4 regions of the Kribbella sp. NPDC104740 genome follow, and region 4 is predicted to be linked to each of the others. Evidence: riboswitches for the same ligand, from Rfam matches in the RefSeq annotation. Region 4 holds a riboswitch; each other region holds the start of a gene.

Region 1 (5,471 bases), on a different contig from region 4:
GCGGCGTTCTCGACGGCTTGGGTGGTGCCGTCGCTGGTCGGACCGGCGATCGCGGGGTTGATCGTCGAGCACGCGAACTGGCGGATCGTGTTCCTGGCGGTGCCGGTGCTGGCGGTGCCGGCGGCGCTGATCATGCGCCCGGGGCTCGCGCGGGGTGAGCGGTCGGCGCCGTTGAGCGAGGCCGAGTTGGCACCGTCTGGTGAGGGCGAACCGGTGCGGTCTGGTGAGGTCGAACCGGCGGGGTCTGGTGGGGCGAACTCGGCGCGGTCTGGTGAGGTCGACTCGGGCAGGCTCTGGACCGACCAGGCCTGGTACGCCGTGGGTGCGGCGTTCGGCGTCGGGCTGCTGCACTACGGCGGGCAGCAGCGGGGAGCCCTGCAGTTGATCCTGATCGCGATCGGGCTGGCGGCGGTGGTCGTGTTCGCGCCGAAGCTGCTGCCGAAGGGGACGTTCACGGTCCGCGCGGGGCTTCCGGCGGTGATCGCGTTGCGCGGGCTGGTCGCAGCGGCCGGGTTCGGGGCCGAGGTGTTCCTGCCGCTGATGCTGACCCGGGAGCGCGGGCTGTCGCCGGCGTGGGCGGGGATGGTGCTGACGGTCAGCGCGCTGAGCTGGTCGGCGGCGTCGTGGTACCGGGGCCGGCCGAACCAGCCGTTCGAGCACCACGTGTTCCTGCAGGCGGGCATGCTCTCGCTGCTGCTGGGGATCGGGACCGCCGCCGCGACGCTCGACGACCGGGTGCCGGTGGTCGTCGGGATCCTCGGGTGGGCGCTGGTCGGGCTGGGGATGGGGACGGTGTTCCCGACCGTGTCGGTGCTGGTGCTGGAGTACTCCACGGTCGAGCAGCAGGGTGCGAACAGCTCGGCCCTGCAGCTCAGCGACTCCTTGCTGACAGCAACGATCCTGGCGATCGGCGGCTCGCTCTTCGCCGCCATCGAGCCGCACTCGCCGACCACGGCGTACCTGACAGCCTTCGGCTTGCCTGCTGCGCTTGCTGTGGTGGGCGTCTTCGCGGCTCGGCAGACTCGAATGGTGTGAATCTGGTGCGGCTGACGGCGTCTGCTGCCCGCCGCCTGTTCTTTCCTTGTTGAGTTTACAAGCGGAGGGTGAACGGCTGGGGAGTTGTCCACAGCCCTGCAGCGGACTAGTCCTTCGCGCCCGTGAGGGCGATGCTCGCGCCGAGCGTGATGATCATCAGGCCGCCGGTGCCGCCGACCAGTTCCAGGCGGCGCGGGGAGCGGGCGAACCAGTTGCGGGCGGTGCCGGCGGCCAAGGCCCAGGTGGTGTCGGAGATGAGGGCGATGGTGATGAAGATGAGGCCGAGCAGCAGGATCTGGAGGGTGGGGTTGCCGGCTTCGGGGTCCAGGAACTGGGGGAGGACGGCGGCGAAGAAGACCGCGGTCTTGGCGTTGGTGACGCCGACGAGGAAGCCCTGGCGGAGGACTCGGCGGGTGTTCGCCGGGCGGACGCCGGCGGTGAGTGCAGAGGCGAGGGACTTGCGGGTGCGGAAGGCGTGGATGCCCAGGTAGATCAGGTACGCCGCGCCGGCGAGTTTCACGACGGTGAGGGCGATGGCGCTGGCGGCGATGAGGGAGCCGAGGCCCAGGGCTACCGCGACCAGGAGGACCACGACGCCGGCCATGCTGCCGATCATGGTGAGGACGGCTTCGCGGCGGCCGACGGTCAGGGCCCGGCCGATGATGAACAGGACGCTCGGGCCGGGGACGACGATGACGATCAGGGCGGTGACGGCGAAGGCCAGGAGGTGGTGGGCGGACGGCATGGAGTCAGGGTAAGTGCCGGGTCCGCGACCCGCTGCACGATCTCGCCAGCCGAGGCGAGCCCGCGAGGCTGCGGGGATCTCGCCGGCCGAAGCAATCCCCGCGAAGCTGCGGGATCTCGCCAGGTGGGGAAGATCACCGGCGCGCCGGGATCCGTTGACCGGTCACGAAGGCGGCCGCTACCGTTCAAAGGTCAACCTGCGGTGCCATGAGGGAAACCGGTGAGAAACCGGTACGGCCGCGCCACTGTGAGCGAGCTTCGGGCTCGTGAGTCAGGACGCTCGGGCACTCGCAGCCTTTCGATGGGGACGCGCACTTCCCCAGGAGGTCCTCAGATGTCTGCTCCTGCTCGCCCGGTCGCCGTACCGGCCGTTTCCCCGCGCCTGCTCGCGGTCGCGCTGCTCACCGTCGGCGTGCTGCTGATGCTGGCCTACCTGGTCGCCTTCGACCAGGGTGCGATCTCCCAGTCGGGCATGTACCTGCACGAGCTGATGCACGACGGCCGGCACCTGCTCGGCGTGCCCTGCCACTGACGTCCTGCAGTACCCACACCACCATCTGACAGGACTGTCATGCGCACTTTCGGGAATCTCCTGGTGCGCGGACTGATCGTCGGCCTCTTCGCCGGCCTGCTGGCCGGAACCTTCGCGTACGTGATGGGCGAACCGCACATCGACGCCGCGATCGCGATCGAGGAAGCCGGCGGCGCCGCGCACACCCATGGCGAAGCGACCGAGGCCCCGGCGGCCGAGGAGGAGGAACCGCTGGTCAGCCGCGACGGCCAGCGGTTCGGGCTCTTCCTCGCCACCAGCCTGTACGGCGTGGCGCTCGGCGGCATCTTCGCCGTCGGGTTCGCCCTGCTCCGCCGCCGCCTCCGCACCACCAGCGACTCGTACGCCGCGCTCGGCCTGGCCGCCGCGGGATTCGTCGGGATCGTGCTGGTGCCGTTCCTCAAGTACCCGCCGAACCCGCCCGCCGTCGGCGACCCGGAGACGATCACCAAGCGGACCGTCACCTACCTGCTGACGCTGGTGATCGGGCTGCTCGCGGTCTGGGCCGGCGTCGCGGCGTCCCGCTGGGCGCAGCGCTTCGGCGACGCGCCCTGGATCCGGCTCGCCGCAGGCGGGGCCGCGTTCGTGGTGACGATCGTGGCGGCGTACCTGATCCTGCCGGCGATCAACGAGGTGCCGGGGTCGTTCCCGGCGACGCTGCTGTGGCAGTTCCGGTTCGCCTCGCTCGGCACGCAGGCGGTGCTGTGGACGCTGATCGGATTCGGTTACGCTGCGTTGGTGGATCGTCACTCCAAGGTCGCGGAGCCGGTTGCCGCGTGACCACGACGCTGACCCTCGTCGCGCATGCGCTGACGCCTGGCCTGCGCGGGCTCGTCCTCGGTGGAGAGCCCGCGCCGGACCAGGCGAGCCTGGAGGCGGCGCGTGACCTGCGGGTCGACGCCGGTACGACGTACTGCGGGCCCGAGCCGGCCGCGATCCTGACCGCTGAGGCGATGGGCTTGCAGCCGGTCGTGGTCGGGGCGCTGCGCGACCGGGAGTACGGCGACTGGACCGGGCGCGACCTGGAGGAGCTGCTCGCGACGGAGACTGCGGCGGTCTCGGCGTGGCTGGAGCGGCCGCACACGGCGCCGCCGGGTGGTGAGACGGCGAACGACCTGATCGCGCGGGTCGCCGACTGGCTGGGGGACCTCACCGAGGCTCCGCAGCACGCGGAGCGGCAGACGGTGGTGGCGGTGGTGCATCCGGCGGTCGTGAGAGCTGCTGTGCTCTACACGTTGGAGGCGCCGGCTGAGTCGCTGCGGCACGTGGATGTTCGCCCGCTGGCGACCGTCAGCCTCTCCGCCCACGCGACGGCCTGGTCGCTCAGCCTCCAGTAGCTGCACCCGCGGAGGATCAGCCGCCGGTCGCCGCACGCTCCGCGGCCGAACGGAGCACGCAGAACTCGTTGCCGGCCGGGTCGAGCATCACCACGAACCCCGTACCGTCCGCCTCCCGGTGGTCGTGCTCGACCGTCGCGCCGAGCGCGACCAGCCGCTCGACCTCCTGGTCGCGCGGGATGTCCGGCTCGAGGTCGAGGTGGACGCGGTTCTTGGCACGCTTAGGGTCGTTGTTGCGCTCGAACAGCAGCTTGACCGGGCCGGTGTCGACGGCGGCGTACGGGTCGTCGGGGAAGTCGTCCGACGGGCGCTCCACGCCGAACACCTGCAGCCAGAAGCCGGCCAGCTCGTAGGGGTCGGCCGCGTCGAAGGTCACCGTGCGCACGATCGAGGTCATGGCACAGAAAGATGCCGTACGACGGGTTCGCCCCGCCACCGAGATTCGGGTGACGGGGCGGAAAGGCCGACCGAGAGCCGGGCCGGGGCGCGACGCGCGCTCAGGCCTGGCGAAGCTCCTGGCGCTGCCTGCCCAGCCCCTGGATCTCGCACTCGACGACGTCACCCGGCGCCAGGTACGGGAACCGCCCGGACAGCGCCACACCCTCCGGCGTACCGGTGTTGACGATGTCGCCCGGGTCGAGCGTCATGTACTGCGACAGGTCGCGGATCAGCGCGGCGACCGAGAAGATCATGTCCCGGGTGTTGGAGTCCTGCCGCGGCTCGCCGTTGACGAACGACTTCAGGTCCAGCGCCTGCGGGTCGCCGACCTCGTCGGCCGGGACCAGCACCGGGCCGAGCGGGTTGAACGTCTCGCAGCACTTGCCCTTCGACCACTGGCCGCCGGAGACCTCGAGCTGGAAGGCGCGCTCGGAGACGTCGTTGGAGACCGCGTACCCGGCGATGCAGGCCAGCGCCTCCTCGTCCGAGGTCAGGTACCGGGCGGTCTTGCCGATCACGACCGCGAGCTCGACCTCCCAGTCGGTCCTGCGGCTGTCGCGGGGGACCAGGACGTCGTCGTACGGGCCGACGACGGTGTTCGGGTGCTTGAAGAAGACGATCGGCTCCTTCGGCGGCTCGGCGCCGGACTCGGCCGCGTGCGCGGCGTAGTTCTGGCCGATGCAGACCACCGCGGCCGGCTTGGCGATCGGGGCGCCGATCCGCAGGCCGTCGACCTCGGCCGCCGGCAGCGACCCGGCCTCCAGGGCCGCGCGGGCGCGGGCGATCCCGTCGGCGGCCAGGAAGGCGCCGTCGATGTCGGCGGTGACAGAGCTCAGGTCGTAGGTGGTGCCGTCGGCGGCGCGCACGTAGGGGCGCTCCTCACCGACCGCGCCGAGGCGCAGCAGTTCCACAAACTCTCCTTAGTCTTGTTCTTCGAACTTCGGGCGCAGCCGTGCCCGGGAGGCCTCGATGTGCGAGCGCATCGCGGCGGCGGCCTGCTCGGGGTCACCCTTGCGGACCGCGGTGACGATCGCCTTGTGCTCGCGCAGGGCCTGGGTGGCGATACCGCCGCCGTAGTACAGCCGGAACAGGTGCAGGTGGCAGTGCGTCCGGGCGAAGGACTGCCGGGCGGTCTCGTTGCCGGACAGCTCCAGCACCAGGTCGTGGAAGCGCTGGTCGTGACCGGCCATCGCCTTGTACGAGTCGTAGTCGGGGCGCTCGGGGACCTCGGTGTAGCTGAGCATCTCGTCCTTGAGCCGGACCAGGTCCTCCGGCGACGTGCGTTCCGCGGCCCGGCCGGCCGCCCACGGCTCGATGTGCAGCCGGTACTCGAAGAGGTCCTCGAACTCGGCCCGGGTCAGCGTGGA
Region 2 (5,471 bases), on a different contig from region 4:
TTTCCCTTCCTTCTCTTTTTCCTGTCCCCAGCCTGTGGTGAGACAGTTGTCGGGTGACCTCCGAAGCCACCGCCGCGTTCACGATCCGCCTGGCCGAGCCCGCCGAGTACGCCGCCGTCGGCGAACTTACCGCCGAGGCGTACGCGAACGACGGCTTCATCCCGGCCGGCACCGACTACGGTGACGTGCTGCGCGCGGCCGCGGATCGCGCCGAACGCGCCGAGCTGTGGGTCGCCGCTGCCGGTGACGACCTGCTCGGCACCGTCACGTACTGCCTGCCCGGCTCCTTCTACGGCGAGATCGGGCAGCCGCACGAGGGCGAGTTCCGGATGCTCGGCGTCTCGGCGAAGGCCCGCGGCCTGGGCGTCGGTACGGCGCTCACCGAGCACTGCATCGACCGCTCCCGCGAGCTGGGCTTCACCCACGTCGTCCTGTGCAGCGCCGAGTACATGAAGCAGGCGCACCGCCTCTACGAACGCCTCGGCTTCACCCGCGTCCCCGAACGGGACTGGGTCCCCCGGGAGGGCGTCAACCTGTACGCGTTCTCACTCGCGCTGTGACCGTTCTTCTTTCCCCCTCCGAATGGGAACCACTCGCCGCCGCCCACGCCGAGCGAGTCGACCAACTCGTGGCCGGTCACCTCGCGCGCCGGCAGCGCCGTGAAGCGCACCCCGTCGAGGACTTCCTCTTCACCTACTACCCCACCCGCCCGAACCAGCTCCGCGTCTGGCACCCCGGCCCCGGCGTCACGCTGCTCGGCGGTTCGGCGTACGAGGGTCGCAAGGGCTACCTGTACGCCGACGGCGCCGCGCGCCTGGACCCGGCCGAGATCGAGCGCCGGGCCGACAGCATCACCTGGATCCGCCGCCTGCTCGCCGCGACGCTGGACCGCCAGCCGCAGTTCGGCTGCTTCGGGCTGCACGAGTGGGCGATGGTCTACCGCCTGCAACCCGGCGAGGTCCGGCACGAGAAGTGGCCGCTGCGACTAGGTGCCGAGGGCACCGATCAGGTGGTCGAGTCGCACAAGATCGGCTGCTCGCACTTCGACGCCTTCCGCTTCTTCACCGAACCGGCCCGCCCGCTGAACGCGCTGCAGCCGACCCGCGAGCTCCAGCCCGCGCTCGAGCAGGGCGGTTGCCTGCACGCGAACATGGACCTCTACAAGTGGGCCACCAAGCTCGCGCCGTTCACCCCGAGCACGCTGCTGCTGTCCTGCTTCGAGCTCGCCAAGGACATCCGCACGCTCGACATGCGAGCGTCGCCGTACGACCTGGCCCCGCTCGGCTACACCCCGGTCCCGATCGAAACTCCAGCTGGCAAGGCCGAGTACGCCGCCGCCCAACGCGCGTTCGCCGCCCGCGCCCGCCCGCTCCGCGAACAGCTCGTCGACCTGTGCGACGAACTGCTGCCGACCTGACGACCTCCCGCTCCCCCTCAGACCTTCGTGGCCTTCAGCGCGAACAGCAGCGGTATACGTGGCTGATCGTCCGGCAGTCGCCACCAGCCTTCGGGCGTCTGGACCATCGACGACCAGCGCGGCCACTGCAGGACCTCGGACTCGCGCAGGCTGTCGATCCGGAACCCGGCAGCGGACAGCGTCGTGACCAGCTCCCCCAGTCCGTGCATCCACTCGTAGCTCGTGTTCCGCCCCGGCACCTCGTCGCCGGTGTAGGTGACCGTCGACTCGTGCGCGATCGGACCCCGGCCTTCCAGGTAGTCGTTCCGCAGCACCAACTCGTCGGACTCTCCCGGCAGCCCCACCGGTCGCAGCGCGTTGAGCAGCGGATGAAACTCCACGACGTACAGGAACCCGCCCGGCATCAGCAGCCCGTTGACCACGTCGGCCCACTTGGCCAGGTCAGGCAGGTAGCAGAGCGCGCCCTTGCCGGTGTAGACGACGTCGAACCGGCGGCCGCCGAACGCTTCTTCCGCGTCGTACACGTTGGACTGCACGTACTCGATGCCGACGCCGGCCTCGTGCGCGAGCCGCCGGGCGGCGTCGAGCGACCGCCCGGACAGGTCGAGCCCGAACGTCTTGGCGCCCCGCCGCGCGAACGCGATCGTCTCGGTCCCCAGGTGGCACTGCAGGTGCACGACGTCGCGGCCGTCGAGCTCGCCCAGGTCGGCCCACTCGTAGTCGGCGAACCAGAAGTCGGCCGGGCGTTCGTAGAACGCGCTCGCCGCGTGCAGTGGTGCCCGTGCGTCCCAGTCCGCCTCGTTGGCCGCCACCTGCGCCAGCTCGTGCGCGTTCAGCCCCACGGGCTTCTCCTTCTGTCGCCTGACCCGGTCGTCGTTCTCCCAGTCTCTCCAGGCCCAGGTCCAGACGTCCCCACTGAGGCTCACCTTCGCCGTCCTGACGTCACGACCTGCCCCCTCGGCACCCTGTCCGCGCAGCGGCCGTGCCCCCGGACCGTCCCGAGAGCGTTCCCCCAGCCCTGCTCACCCAGCGTGACTCTACTCCTGTCGGACACGCTGAGTAGTCACGAACCGGTCTCACTCCGCACCATCTCCCCGAACGTTTCGCCGATAGCAGTCGACGACCATCAGCGCCAGCACCGACACGCTGTGCTGATTGACTTCGTGGCCTCTTCTCGACCACAATTCGAACACATGTTCGAAGCAAGGACAAACCGCGGGGACTTCGGGGAGCGTGAGGATCTGTGATGCCGGAACCGTTCGACTGGGACATCCTGGAACGACCGTCGGCGATGGCGATGGTGCGCGGCCAGCTCGGTTTCAGCTGGATGGTGCTGGCCGGGCGACTGGCGGCACTGACCGACGACGAGTACTTCTGGCGACCGAGCGCGGAGGCGCTCACCGTCGTCCGCCGCCGGTACTCCGGCCGCTACCGCGCGCTCGGCTCCGGCGAGTGGGTCGCCCAGTGGCCGAACGAGCCGAACCACCGCGGCCCGCGCACGATCGCCTGGCTGATCGCACACCTGACCGAGACGTTCTTCGAGCGCTGGGAGTGGACCTTCGGCGAGAAGCTCCAGGGCCGCACCGACATCACCCTGCACGGCAACGCCCGGGACGCGGTCGCCTGGCTGACCCACTGGGTGAACGCCTGGCAGGAGTCGATCGCCGGCCTGGAGGAGGACCAGGTGATGACCGTCGGCCTCAGCCAGGCCTCCGAGCTGGACGCCGCGGAGCCCTTCGGGCACGTCGTACTGCGGCTCAACCGGGAGCTGATCCACCACGGCTCGGAGATCATGACGCTCCAGGACCTGCATGCACTGGCCGCCTGAAACCACTAGATGTGCGACACGCGGCGCGTCGAGGCACAACATGTCGGGGTCTACCGCTAGTGTTCTGCGTGCTGGTGGTTCTGCCCGGGCGACGCGAGGTCGCGCGGCCGGGCGGAGGCAACAGGGGAATCCGGTGCGAGTCCGGAGCTGCCCCGCAACGGTGAGCGGACAGGTCGTCCGCGAGTCCGAGTACCTGCCACCGGTACGCGTACCGCCGGTACGCGTCGGTCCGAGACCTCGTGGGTGGGTCGGTGGGCGTGCAGGCAGTCGTACTCGCCGTACTGCCGCTCGTCACGCGTTCTCCCGCAGGTCGTGGTCCTTCGGAACTCGCGTGGAGAGAGCGCCTGTGACCATCGTTTCGTCTTCGTCGCCGACCGCGGCGGGCCTCGTGCCCGGTGCGGCGGCGTCCCAGCTGACCGTCGTCCGCCGCGACGGCACCAGCACCACCTTCGACCCGACCAAGATCGCGGTCGCGATGAGCAAGGCCTTCCTGGCCGTCGAGGGCGCCGAGGCCGGCGCCAGCCACCGCGTCCGCGACCTCGTCACCGACCTGACCGACCGCGTCGTCACCGCGCTCACCACGCGCGGCGACGTCCGCCGCAGCGTGCAGGTCGAGGACATCCAGGACCAGGTCGAGCTGGCGCTGATGCGCGCCGGCGAGCACCAGGTCGCCCGCGCGTACGTGCTCTACCGCGAGGAGCGCACCAAGGCGCGCACTCCCGCCGACGCGGCCGGTGCCGCCGAGACCCCGGTCATCACTGTCCGTGGCGTCCACGGTGACACTGCGCCACTGGACGTCGCGCGCCTCCGGCTGGTGATCGCCGAGGCGGCCGCCGGGCTGGACGCGGTCGACCCCGAGCAGATCCTGAACGAGACGCTCGGCTCCTGCTACGACGGCATCGCCCAGCACGAGGTCGAGCTGGCGCTGGTGATGGCCGCCCGGTCGTACGTCGAGACCGAGCCGCAGTACAGCCAGGCCGCGGCCCGGCTGCTGCTCGACCAGATCCGCCGCGAGACCCTCGGCCGCGTGCACGGCGAGCCCCGGCAGGCCAGCCAGGCCGACATGAGCACGGCGTACGCCGAGTACTTCCCGCGCTACATCGAGACCGGGATCGAGGCCGGGCTGCTCGACCCCGAACTGGCCACGTTCGACCTGGAGCGGCTGGCCGCGGCGATCCGGCCCGAGCGCGACCTGGACTTCGCGTTCCTCGGCCTGCAGACCCTCTACGACCGGTACCTGCTGCACATCGACAAGGTCCGCTTCGAGCTGCCGCAGGCGTTCTACCTGCGGGTGGCGATGGGGATGGCGCTCAAGGAGGACGACCGGGAGGCCCGGGCGCTGCAGTTCTACGAGCTGCTCAGCTCGTTCCGCTTCATGTCCTCGACGCCCACCCTGTTCAACTCCGGCACCACCCGGCCGCAGCTGTCGTCGTGCTTCCTGACCACGGTCGACGACGACCTGTCCGGCATCTTCGCCGGCATCCGCAACAACGCCCTGCTGGCCAAGTACTCCGGCGGCCTGGGCAACGACTGGACCCCGGTCCGCGGCATCGGCGCCAAGATCCGCGGTACCAACGGCGAGTCCCAGGGCGTCGTCCCGTTCCTGAAGATCGCCAACGACACCGCGGTCGCGGTCAACCAGGGCGGCAAGCGCAAGGGTGCCGTCTGCGCGTACCTCGAGACCTGGCACATGGACATCGAGGAGTTCCTCGACCTGCGCAAGAACACCGGTGACGAGCGCCGCCGCACCCACGACATGAACACCGCGAACTGGGTGCCCGACCTGTTCCTCCAGCGGGTCGAGGCCGGCGGCGACTGGACGCTGTTCTCGCCCGACGAGGTGCCGGACCTGCACGACCTGTACGGCGCGGCCTTCGCCACGGCGTACGAGGCCTACGAGCGCAGGGCCGACCAGGGCGAGATCCGGGTCTTCCGCCGGGTCAAGGCCGTCGACCTGTGGCGCCGGATGCTGACCGTGCTGTTCGAGACCGGGCACCCGTGGATCACCTTCAAGGACGCCTGCAACCTGCGCTCCCCGCAGCAGCACGACGGCGTGGTGCACTCGTCCAACCTGTGCACCGAGATCACGCTGAACACGACCGTCGACGAGACCGCCGTCTGCAACCTCGGCTCGGTCAACCTGGTCGCCCACCTGACCGAGACCGGCCTCGACGCGGAGTTGCTGCGCGACACGGTGAAGACCGCGGTCCGGATGCTCGACAACGT
Region 3 (5,471 bases), on a different contig from region 4:
GCACCCGCGGCGAGTGGATGTCGTACACGCCCGGCCCGACCCCGCGCGGGTACCCGGCGTCGCCGAGCTCGTGCGCGACCTGCATGTGCGAGCGGGCCGCCTCCAGGCTGGCGACGTCGGCCTCCATCTCGTCCAGCGCGTTCAGGATGTCGCCGAACTCCACGTAACACATGTGCGTGTGGATCTGCGTGTCCGCGCGTACGCCGCTCGTCGTCAGCCGGAACGCCTCCGTGCCCCACGCCAGGTACGCCGCTCGGTCGGCCTGCCGCAGCGGCAGCGTCTCCCGCAGCGCCGGCTCGTCGACCTGGATCACCGCGGCACCGGCCGCCTCGAGATCGTTCACCTCGTCCCGCAGTGCCAGTGCGACCTGCCGCGCGGTCTCGCTGCGCGGCTGGTCGTCGCGGACGAACGACCAGGCGAGCATCGTCACCGGCCCGGTCAGCATCCCCTTCACCGGCCGCTCGGTCTGCAGCTGCGCGTACGCCCACCAGCGAACGGTCATCGGCTCGGGCCGGGAGATGTCGCCGACGAGCACCGGCGGCCGCACGTACCGGGTGCCGTACGACTGGACCCAGCCGTGCTGCGTGGCCAGGTACCCGTCGAGCTGCTCGGCGAAGTACTGGACCATGTCGTTGCGCTCGGGCTCGCCGTGCACGAGCACGTCCAGGCCGGCCTTCTCCTGGAACGCGAGCACCTCCTGGATCTCGGCGCCGATCCGCTCGTCGTACTGGGTCGCGTCGATCCGTCCGGCGCGCAGGTCGGCGCGGGCCGTGCGGAGCTCGGTGGTCTGCGGGAACGAGCCGACGGTCGTGGTCGGGAGCAGGGGGAGCCCGAGCCGGGCCTGCTGGGCGGCGCTGCGTTCGGCGTACGGCGTCGCCCGCTTGCTGTCGGACGGGGTGATCCCGGCGACCCGCGCGCGGACGGACGGGTTGTTGGTCAGCGCCGACGCACGCCGCGACTCCAGCGCGGCCTGGTTCGCCGCCAGCTGATCGGCGATCGCCTCGGCGCCCTCGCTGTAGCCGAGTGTCAGCGTGGCGATCTCGGCGGACTTCTGGCGCGCGAACGCGAGCCAGCTCGCGACCTCCGGCGCGATCCCGTCCTCGGCGCTCACGTCGTACGGGACGTGCAGGAGCGAGCAGGACGCGCCGACGTCGACCTGACCGGCCAGCGTGCGCAGCCGGTTCAGGGTGGCCAGCGACTTGGTCAGGTCGTTGATCCAGATGTTGCGGCCGTTGACGACACCCGCGACGAGTCGCTTGGAGCGCACCTCGGAGGCGGCGACCAGGTCGTCGAGGTTGCCCTCGGCGGGACCGGTGAAGTCGATCGCGAGCCCCTCGACCGGCGACTTGGCCAGCACCGGCAGCGCCTGGCCGAGCCGGTCGAAGTACGACGCGACGAGCAGCCGCGGCCGGTCGGTCAGCTCACCCAGTACGGCGTACGCACGCGCGGTGAGGTCGAGCTCGTCGGCCGAGCGGTCCTGGACCAGCGCCGGCTCGTCCAGCTGCACCCAGCCCGCGCCGGCGGTGCGGAGGTCGGCGAGCACCTCGGCGTACACGGGGAGGAGCTTGTCGAGCAGCGACAGCGGCTCGAAGTGCTCGTCGACGCCCGGCGCCGGCTTGGCCAGCAGCAGGTAGGTGATCGGGCCGACGAGGACCGGGCGGGCGGTCAGGCCGAGCGCGATCGCCTCCCGCAGCTCGCCGACCTGCTTGCCGGTGTCGGCGGCGAACGTGGTGTCCGGGCCGAGCTCGGGGACCAGGTAGTGGTAGTTGGTGTCGAACCACTTCGTCATCTCCAGCGGCGCGACCTCCTGGGTGCCGCGGGCCATCGCGAAGTAGCCGTCCAGCGGGTCCGCCGCGACGGCCGCGCGGTGCCGCTCGGGGATCGCGCCGAGCAGGACCGAGGTGTCCAGCACGTGGTCGTAGTACGAGAAGTCACCGGTCGGGACCTCGTCGATGCCGTCGGCCGCGAGCTGCTGCCAGTTGGCCCTGCGCAGGTCCGCGGCGGTCTGCCGGAGGGCGTCGGCGCTGACCGTGCCCTTCCAGTAGCCCTCGATCGCCTTCTTCAGCTCCCGGTTCGGGCCCTGACGCGGGTAGCCGGACACGGTGGAGCGTGCTGCTGACTGGGTGTTCAAGTGTCTCTCCTTGGCGAGGCAGTCTCGAAGACCCCGGACCCCAGGAGAACGACGGGCAGGCGCGACGGTGCGCGCACGGCCGACCTTCCCACGAGGTCACGCGGTCACCGCCGGACGACGACGCACGGCGGGCAGGGGCAGGTCTTCGGACTCGCGGGCACGCCTGGTCCCAGGCACCTACTGGCCGTCGCTTCCCAGACCGGTCCTCCGGTCCAGTGCTGATGACGGCGGTCGTTCCCACTCACCGCTGCGGGGCAGTCCCGGATTTCCACCGGGTTCCCTCTTACGACGACCCGACTGGCGACCGGGCCGAACCACTGCGTCACCACTTTCTCACAGAATTCTCACAGCGCCGGGTGAGTGTGATCGGTCCCTCGGACAGGTCGCGGTGGTTCAATGCGCCCGTGAACAGGCTGACGCGATGAGCGCCGACCACGCGGACGGCCGCGTGCAGTCCCGGACCCTGCTGACCATCGGCGCCCTCGGCGTCGTCTTCGGCGACATCGGGACCAGCCCGATCTACACCATCCAGACCGTGTTCAACCCCGGTGACCCGCACCCGGTACCGGTCTCGGCCGACAGCGTGTTCGGGATCGTGTCGCTGATCTTCTGGGCGGTCACGATCATCGTGACGATCAAGTACGTGCTGCTCGTGCTGCGCGCCGACAACCACGGCGAGGGCGGCATCCTGGCCCTGATCACGCTGATCCGCAGCCACGGCACCAACGGCACCCGGCGGACCAAGGTGATCCTGGCCGGGCTCGGCATCTTCGGCGCGTCGCTGTTCTTCGGCGACTCGATGATCACGCCGGCCATCTCGGTGCTGTCCGCGGTCGAGGGCCTGAAGGTCGTCGAGCCCGGGCTGGACTCGTACGTCGTACCGATCACCGCGACGATCATCGTCGTGCTGTTCACCCTGCAGCGCCTCGGCACCGGCCGGATCGGGCGCTCGTTCGGCGTCGTGATGGTGCTCTGGTTCGTCACCATCGGCGCGGCCGGGATCGGCGGGATCACCCGGCACCCGCAGATCCTGGAGGCGCTGTCGCCGACGTACGCGCTCGGCTTCCTGACCAACCACTTCGGGCACGCGTTCTTCGCGCTGGCCGCGGTCGTGCTCGCGATCACCGGCGCCGAGGCCCTGTACGCCGACCTCGGGCACTTCGGCCGCGCGCCGATCACCCGGGCCTGGCTGGTCCTGGTCTTCCCGGCCTGCATCCTCAGCTACCTCGGCCAGGGCGCCCTGGTGCTCAAGGACCAGGCGTCGGTGAGCAGCCCGTTCTTCCTGCTGGTGCCGGACTGGGGCCGGATCCCGCTGGTCCTGCTCGCGACCGCCGCGACCGTGATCGCGTCCCAGGCCGTGATCACCGGAGCGTTCTCGGTCGCCCGTCAGGCGGTCCAGCTCGGGTACCTGCCGCGGCTGCGGATCCTGCACACGTCGAGCAAGACGATCGGCCAGATCTACGTGCCGTGGATCAACTGGGCGCTGATGATCTCGGTGCTGACGCTGGTCTTCGCGTTCCAGACCTCGGCCGCGCTCGCGTTCGCGTTCGGGATGGCGGTCACCGCGACGGTGACGATCAACACCGTGCTGTTCTTCTACATCGTCCGCAAGCAGTGGGGTAAGCCGATGTGGGTGGTGATCGGCGGTGGCGCGGTGTTCCTGTCGATCGAGCTGCTGTTCCTCGCGGCGAACCTGACCAAGCTCGTGCACGGCGCCTGGCTGCCGCTGCTGATCGGCATCACGGTCTTCACCGTGCTCACCACCTGGCAGCGCGGCCGGGCGCTGGTCACCGCGCGCCGCGAGCGCCAGGAAGGGTCACTGACCACCTTCATCAACGAGCTGCACGACGCGCGGCCGCCGCTGCGGCGAGTGCCCGGTACGGCGGTCTTCCTGAACCGCGGCAAGGACACCGTGCCGCTGGCGATGCGCGCGAACGTCGAGCACAACCACATCCTGCACGAGAACGTCGTGATCCTGTCGATCGAGACCGAGCCGGTCCCGTCGGTGCCGGACGACGAGCGGATCACGATCGACGACCTCGGCTTCGACGACGACCGGATCGTGCACGTGACGGCGCGGTTCGGCTACGTCCAGACTCCGGATGTCGCGGGCGTACTGCGGCTGGCCGCGGAGCAGAGCGCCGAGGTCGCGTCGCTGGACCTGAGCGACACGTCGTACTTCCTGTCGACGATCGAGCTGCGGCTCGGGGACAAGCCGGACATGGCGCGCTGGCGCAGCCGGCTGTTCGTGGCCACGTCGCACATCAGCGCGGACGCCGCCGAGTACTTCGGGCTGCCCCGCGACCGGGTGGTCATCATGGGCTCCCGGATCGACGTCTAGTCCTCGGTGTCGCTCTCCGGTTGGGGGCCGCGCCGGCGGCGCTGGTGCTCGACGACGTCGAGGAACGTCTCTTTGAACCGCCGGTAGTTCTGCGCGCCCAGCCGCTCGGCGTGCTCAGCCTCGATCCCGGCGATGACCGCGTCCGCGGTCCGCATCTGGGCCAGGCCGCGCTCGGTCGGGCAGACCAGCTTCGCGCGCCGGTCGCTGGGGTCGGGACGGCGTTCCAGGTACCCGAGGGCTTCGAGCTCGTCGACCAGCGTGCCGATGATCTGCTTGTGCTGACCGGACAGCCGGGACAGCTCGGTCGCGCGGACGCCGTCGGGCTCGAGGTAGGCCATCACGGCGCCGTGCCGGTGCTTGAGGTCGTCGAAGCCCTGCGCCGCGACCTCCGCGAACAGCTCGCGCTGGAAGGCGAACAGGAGCCGGCCGGACAGCACGCCCAGGTCCGGGTCCGCGGTCCTCTGCTTCGCACGCGTGGTCAACGCCGTCTCCTCTCGTCAGCTTCCGACCAGCCTAGCGCATTTCGTCATGGCGCTTGATCGTCACTTTATTTGACTATCTCCGGGCGGCGGCCTACGCTGCAGAAGTAGTCAAGATTCGTGACGATCAAGGAGCGGGACTGATATGACGAAGACGATCGCGGTCATCGGGGCGACCGGCGCGCAGGGTGGCGGCCTGGTCCGGGCGATCCTGGCCGACTCCACGGGCGAGTTCGCGGTCCGGGCGGTGGCCCGTGACCCGCAGAGCGCGAAGGCGCTGGAGCTGGCGGCGGCCGGCGCCGAGGTCGTCACCGGCGACCTCGACGACGAGGAGAGCCTGCGCAAGGCCTTCGACGGCGTGTACGGCGCGTTCGTGGTGACGAACTACTTCGCCCAGCGCAGCGAGGCCGAGGTGGCCGCGCGGTCGGCCGCCGACATGGAGCTCGAGCAGGCCGGCAACGCGGCCCGGGCCGCGCGCGACGCCGGCGTGGAGCACGTGATCTGGTCGACGCTCGTCGAC
Region 4 (5,471 bases):
CTGGTGTACCCGTTCATCGTCAACGACCCGGGTGAGGGCACGCAGGCCAAGCGCCGCGGGCACGCGGTCGTCGTCGACCACCTGGTGCCGCCGATGGCCCGGGCGGAGACGTACGGCGACATGGCCAAGCTGGAGTACCTGCTGGACGAGTACGCCACGGTGCAGGCGCTCGACCCGGAGAAGGTGCCGACGCTGCGGGCGCAGATCTGGACGCTGATCCAGGCGGCGCAGCTGCACCACGACCTGCACACCAGCGAGAAGCCGGAGGACGAGGAGTTCGACGAGTTCGTCCTGCACCTCGACGGCTACCTGTGCGAGATCAAGGACGTCCAGATCCGCGACGGGCTGCACGTGCTCGGCGGTGGGCCCGTTGGCGAGGCTCGGGTCAACCTGGTGCTGGCTGTGCTGCGGGCCTCGCAGATGTGGGGCGGTGCTGCCGGCGCCGTACCGGGGCTGCGTGCTGCGCTCGGTACGACGTACGGCGTGGATGAGGCGGCTCTGCTCGCCGACCCGGGCCGGGCGGTGCCTGCTGAGCTTGCTGCGCTGTCGGAGCTCGCTGACCTGCCGGCGGTGAGTGCTGCTGACGGTGTGGACCTGCTGGAGGCTGTGGCGCGCAAGCTGGTGCTGGGGCTGGAGACGTTGAGCTGGGACGCCGGCAAGGTGCCGGTGGTCGTCGGAGAGGTGCTCGGCCGGCAGTCGGCCGCTGTCGAGGCTTCGCTGACGTTTGCCTGTCAGGAGGTCGTGCCGCGGCTGGCACGGACCGGCGACGAGCTGACGAACGTACTGCGCGCGCTGGACGGCCGCTTCGTCGAGGCCGGGCCGTCGGGCTCGCCGACGCGCGGTCTGGTCAACGTGCTGCCGACCGGCCGCAACTTCTACGCGGTCGACCCGAAGGCGATCCCGAGCCGCAACGCGTGGGACGTCGGCGTCGCGCTGGCCGACTCGCTGCTGGCCCGGCACAAGGCCGAGACGGGGGAGTGGCCGCGCTCGGTCGGGCTGACCGTGTGGGGGACGTCGGCGATGCGCACCCAGGGCGACGACCTGGCCGAGGTGCTCTGGCTGCTCGGCTGCCGCCCGGTCTGGGACGAGGCGTCGCGACGGGTCTCGGGCTTCGAGGTCGTCCCGGTCGCCGAGCTCGGGCGGCCGCGGGTCGACGTGACGATCCGGATCTCCGGGTTCTTCCGGGACGCGTTCCCGCACGTGGTCGCCTGGCTGGACGAGGCGGTCCGGACGGTCGCGGCGCTGGACGAGGATGCCGCCGACAACTACCTGCGGGCGCACGTGCTGGATGATGTTGCCGCGGGCAATGATATGCGGTCGTCGACGGCGCGCGTGTTCGGCTCCAAGCCCGGCTCGTACGGCGCCGGCCTGCTGCCGCTCGTCGACGCGCGCAACTGGCGCACCGACGCCGAGCTGGCCGAGGTGTACGCCGTCTGGGGCGGGTACGCGTACGGCAAGGACCTCGACGGCGCCGAGGCGCGCCCGTCGATGGAGCGCGCCTACGCGCGGATCCAGGTCGCGGCCAAGAACGCCGACACCCGCGAGCACGACATCATGGACTCCGACGACTACTTCCAGTACCACGGCGGCATGGTCGCGATGGTCCGGCACCTGACCGGCGCCAACCCGAAGGCCTACATCGGCGACTCCGCCGTACCGGCCCAGGTGAAGACCCGGACGCTGGAGGAGGAGACCAAGCGCGTCTTCCGCGCCCGCGTCGTCAACCCGCGCTGGATGGCCGCGATGCAGCGGCACGGTTACAAGGGCGCCTTCGAGATGGCCGCGACGGTCGACTACCTCTTCGGGTACGACGCCACCGCCGGTGTCGTCGACGACTGGATGTACGAGACGCTGACCACCGAGTACGTCGCCAACCCGGAGGTCGCCGAGTTCTTCCGGAAGTCGAACCCGTGGGCTCGGCACGGGATCGCGGAGCGGCTGCTGGAGGCCGCGCAGCGCGGGCTGTGGGCCGAGCCGTCGGCGGAGGCGCTGGAGACGCTGCGGACCGCCGTACTGGAGACCGAGGGAGACATCGAGGACCGCGACTGACGGCCGGGTGTGATTGGGTGGAGACATGGCTTTGCGAGTCCTGATCACCAATGACGACGGTTACCGGGCTCGCGGGATCCGCGCCCTGGGCTCGGCGCTGGCCGCGGCCGGGCACGACGTACTGGCTGTTGCTCCGCTGAACGACCAGAGCGGTGTCGGCTCGGCGCGGGCGGGGATGGTCGACCGGCCGGTCCGGACGGCTTCGGACTCCTTCGACGGTGTCACGTACATCGGTGTGGACGGGACGCCGGCGCTCGCGGTGACGCTGGCGATGGTCGGGGCGTTCGGGGCGGTGCCGGACGTCGTGGTGTCGGGCATCAACCACGGGCACAACATCGGCGTACCGATCCTGCACTCGGGCACCGTCGCGGCGGCGCTGACGGCCGCCGGCCAGGGCCGTTCTGCGATCGCGATCAGCATCGACTCCGAGGACCCGAAGCACCTCGACGTCGCCGGCACGGTCGCCGTACGGGCTCTCGGCTGGCTGGCCTCGGAGCCCGCAGGCAGCGTGATCACCGTCAATGTGCCCGACCGTCCGCTGGACGAGCTCGAGGGGGTACGCCGGGCGCGCCTCGCGCCGATCGAGCGGTCTCGGATCGTTGGTGGAACTGCCGCGACGGGGGAGCCGATGATCACGCTGGCCGCGCCTGCGGCTGGCGCGGAGGCTGACACCGACGAGGCCCTCCTCGCCGCGGGCTTCGTCACCGTCACCCCGATCGTCGGCATCCGCGAGGTGGACTCCTCGGCTGCCGCGGACTACCTGTCGGAGCGCCTCGCCTGATCGCTGATCAGGCGTACTCCCGCAGAGCGAGCGCAGGTTCTCGCCGTGTTCGGCGTACCGCAAGCTCCATCCCGCGAGTTGCTGATCGCCGCTGCCTCAGGTGAGGTTTCTCTCCGGCCCGCGGCACCTCGGCGGGGATGTGGAATGATCGCCGGGACGGCAGGGGAGGAACACCGGTGCCGGCCAGTTGGCCGAAGTCCGGGGCGGTCCCGCCACTGTGACCGGATGCGATCCGGAAGCCAGGACATCTCCCGCCGTCCGCCAGGGAGCGCTCTCCGCGTTCCCGGGCGACCGTTGCCAGCGCGGGCGTGGACACCCGCAGGACGAAGGGATCACCGCCGATGCGGCCTGCTCCGACCCCGACCGGCTTCCCGTTCACCGCGGTGGTCGGGATGGACGACCTCCAGCTCGCGCTGATCCTGGCCGCGGTCTCCCCGGCCATCGGCGGCGTCCTGATCCGCGGCGAGAAAGGCACCGCCAAGTCGACCGCGGTCCGCGCGCTGACCGAGATCCTCCCCGCCGTCGACGTCGTCCCCGGCTGCCGCTTCTCCTGCGACCCGGCGAATCCTGACCCCACCTGCCCGGACGGCCCACACCCGGCCGCCTTCGACGGCGCCAGCAAGCTCACCGGCGCGAACCCTCGCAGCCTGTCCGCCGGTGCGGACGCCGGCCGGTTCCCCGCCGATGTGGACGCCGGCCGGTTCCCCGCCGATGTGGACGCCGGCAGGTTCCCCGCCGGTGCGGACGCCGGCAGGTTCCCCGCCGGTGCGGACGCCGGCAGGCTCCCCGCCGACGCGGACTCCCGCAGCCTCCCCGCCGATGTGGACGCGCGAAGCATCTCCGCCGATTCGGACCGGCGAAGCCTCGCCGCCGGCGCGGACCTGCGAGCCGAGCCCGCCCAGGGCTCCCCGCTCGGACATCTCCCCGGATCCCCGGGCGCCCCCGCCCCCACCACCTCCTCCCGCCCGGCCCGCCTCGTCGAGCTCCCGGTCGGCGCGACCGAGGACCGCGTTCTCGGCTCGCTCCACCTCGAGAAGGCGCTCGCCGAAGGCGTCACGGCGTACGAGCCGGGCCTGCTCGCGGCCGCGCACCGCGGCCTCCTGTACGTCGACGAGGTCAACCTCCTGCACGACCACCTCGTCGACGTCCTCCTCGACGCCGCCGCGATGGGGCGCGCGACCGTCGAGCGCGACGGCGTCTCCATCACGCACCCCGCCCGCTTCGTCCTCGTCGGCACCATGAACCCCGAGGAAGGCGAGCTCCGCCCGCAGCTCCTCGACCGTTTCGGCCTCACCGTCGACGTCGTCGCCAGCCGCGACCCCGCGGTGCGTGTCGAGGTGATGCGCGCGCGCCTGTCGTACGAGGCCGACCCCGCGGCCTTCGTCACCCGGTACGACGGCCCGCAGCGCGAGCTCGCCGAGCGCATCGTGAAGGCGCAGAGCCTGCTCCCGGACGTGATCCTGACCGACTCGGCGCTGCGTCAGATCGCGGAGATCTGCGCCGCGTTCGACGTCGACGGGATGCGCGCCGACCTGGTCACGGCCCGTACGGCGGTCGCGCACGCGGCCTGGTCGGGCCGGAGCGTCGTCGAGGTCGAGGACGTCCGCGCCGCGGCCAAGCTGGCTCTCCCGCACCGGACGCGCCGCAACCCGTTCGACGCGCCGGGCCTCGACGAGGACCGCCTCGACCAGGTCATCAACGACAGCACCCCACCGGAAGACCCGGACGACGACCCGAACGGTGGGCCGGACGGCGGCCCCGACGGCGGTCCCGACCGCGGCCCGGCCGATAGCTCGGGCGACTCCGACAACCCTCCGGATTCCACCCCGTCCACCGCCGACGACTCCTCCGGCCCCCACGACCCCTCGGCCCAGGACGATCCGTCGCAGCGTCCGGAAGATGCCGACCACCCCGGCCCGGACAAGCAGGAGAACGCGGACCGAGACGCCGCGAACACTCCGGGAAACGCGGAGAGCGCGATCTCGAATGATCCCGGCGGCCACGTCGAGGCCAGCTCCACGCCGTACAAGGCCCGCCTTCTCACCGTCCAGTCCGCCGGTGCGGGCGTCGCAGGCCGACGCTCCCGCGCGATCACCGAGGTCGGGCGCGTCGTCGGCGACCGCGCCCGCCTCGGCCGCGAGTCCGGCCGCCCCCACCTCCTCGCGACGATCCGCGCCGCGGCCCCGCACCAGCACGCCCGCGGCCGCTCCGGCCCCGGTCTCGCCGTCCGCGCCTCCGACGTACGCCTCGGCGTTCGCGAAGGTCGCGAGGGCAACCTGGTGATGTTCTGCGTCGACGCCTCCGGCTCGATGGGCACCAAGCGCCGCATGGGCGAGGTCAAGACCGCGATCGTCTCCCTCCTGCTCGACGCCTACCAGCGCCGCGACAAGGTCGGCCTCGTCACCTTCGCCCGCGCGACCGCGACCGTCGCGCTGCCACCGACCGGCAGTGTCGAGACCGCCGTACGCCGCCTGGAGTCGCTGCCCACCGGCGGCCGTACGCCGCTGGCCGAGGGGCTGCTGCAGACCGCCGAGGTGCTGCGGATCGCCGCGATCCGCGACCCGCGCCGGCGTCCGCTGTTGGTGCTGGTCACCGACGGGCGGGCGACGTACGGAGAGAGCGCTTTCTCGCGCGCTCAGCA

Evidence for each region. Region 4 has a riboswitch for cobalamin ahead of ACZ6Z4_RS28705 (magnesium chelatase subunit D family protein). Riboswitches for the same ligand answer to the same signal wherever they lie in the genome.
Region 1: it holds a riboswitch for cobalamin, as region 4 does, so the genes downstream of both, ACZ6Z4_RS20660 (CbtB domain-containing protein) here and ACZ6Z4_RS28705 (magnesium chelatase subunit D family protein) in region 4, are expected to answer to the same signal.
Region 2: it holds a riboswitch for cobalamin, as region 4 does, so the genes downstream of both, ACZ6Z4_RS34405 (ribonucleoside-diphosphate reductase subunit alpha) here and ACZ6Z4_RS28705 (magnesium chelatase subunit D family protein) in region 4, are expected to answer to the same signal.
Region 3: it holds a riboswitch for cobalamin, as region 4 does, so the genes downstream of both, metE (5-methyltetrahydropteroyltriglutamate--homocysteine S-methyltransferase) here and ACZ6Z4_RS28705 (magnesium chelatase subunit D family protein) in region 4, are expected to answer to the same signal.

The regions. Positions count from the first base shown of each region.
Region 1 is NZ_JBVJNV010000003.1:954,203-959,673, reverse strand. It holds gene ACZ6Z4_RS20670 (MFS transporter) at 1-1,035, shown strand, start outside; gene ACZ6Z4_RS20665 (LysE family translocator) at 1,142-1,780, opposite strand; cobalamin riboswitch at 1,938-2,079, shown strand; gene ACZ6Z4_RS20660 (CbtB domain-containing protein) at 2,114-2,311, shown strand; gene ACZ6Z4_RS20655 (CbtA family protein) at 2,351-3,109, shown strand; gene ACZ6Z4_RS20650 (histidine phosphatase family protein) at 3,106-3,666, shown strand; gene ACZ6Z4_RS20645 (VOC family protein) at 3,683-4,063, opposite strand; gene ACZ6Z4_RS20640 (fumarylacetoacetate hydrolase family protein) at 4,164-5,015, opposite strand; gene ACZ6Z4_RS20635 (GntR family transcriptional regulator) at 5,025-5,471, opposite strand, start outside.
Region 2 is NZ_JBVJNV010000009.1:79,301-84,771, reverse strand. It holds gene ACZ6Z4_RS34425 (GNAT family N-acetyltransferase) at 54-560, shown strand; gene ACZ6Z4_RS34420 (3-methyladenine DNA glycosylase) at 557-1,417, shown strand; gene ACZ6Z4_RS34415 (class I SAM-dependent methyltransferase) at 1,435-2,343, opposite strand; gene ACZ6Z4_RS34410 (DinB family protein) at 2,664-3,245, shown strand; cobalamin riboswitch at 3,304-3,460, shown strand; gene ACZ6Z4_RS34405 (ribonucleoside-diphosphate reductase subunit alpha) at 3,592-5,471, shown strand, end outside.
Region 3 is NZ_JBVJNV010000002.1:577,558-583,028, reverse strand. It holds gene metE (5-methyltetrahydropteroyltriglutamate--homocysteine S-methyltransferase) at 1-2,131, opposite strand, end outside; cobalamin riboswitch at 2,251-2,465, opposite strand; gene ACZ6Z4_RS12325 (potassium transporter Kup) at 2,553-4,472, shown strand; gene ACZ6Z4_RS12320 (MarR family winged helix-turn-helix transcriptional regulator) at 4,469-4,954, opposite strand; gene ACZ6Z4_RS12315 (NmrA/HSCARG family protein) at 5,097-5,471, shown strand, end outside.
Region 4 is NZ_JBVJNV010000006.1:133,589-139,059, forward strand. It holds gene cobN (cobaltochelatase subunit CobN) at 1-2,049, shown strand, start outside; gene surE (5'/3'-nucleotidase SurE) at 2,075-2,830, shown strand; cobalamin riboswitch at 2,971-3,103, shown strand; gene ACZ6Z4_RS28705 (magnesium chelatase subunit D family protein) at 3,172-5,471, shown strand, end outside.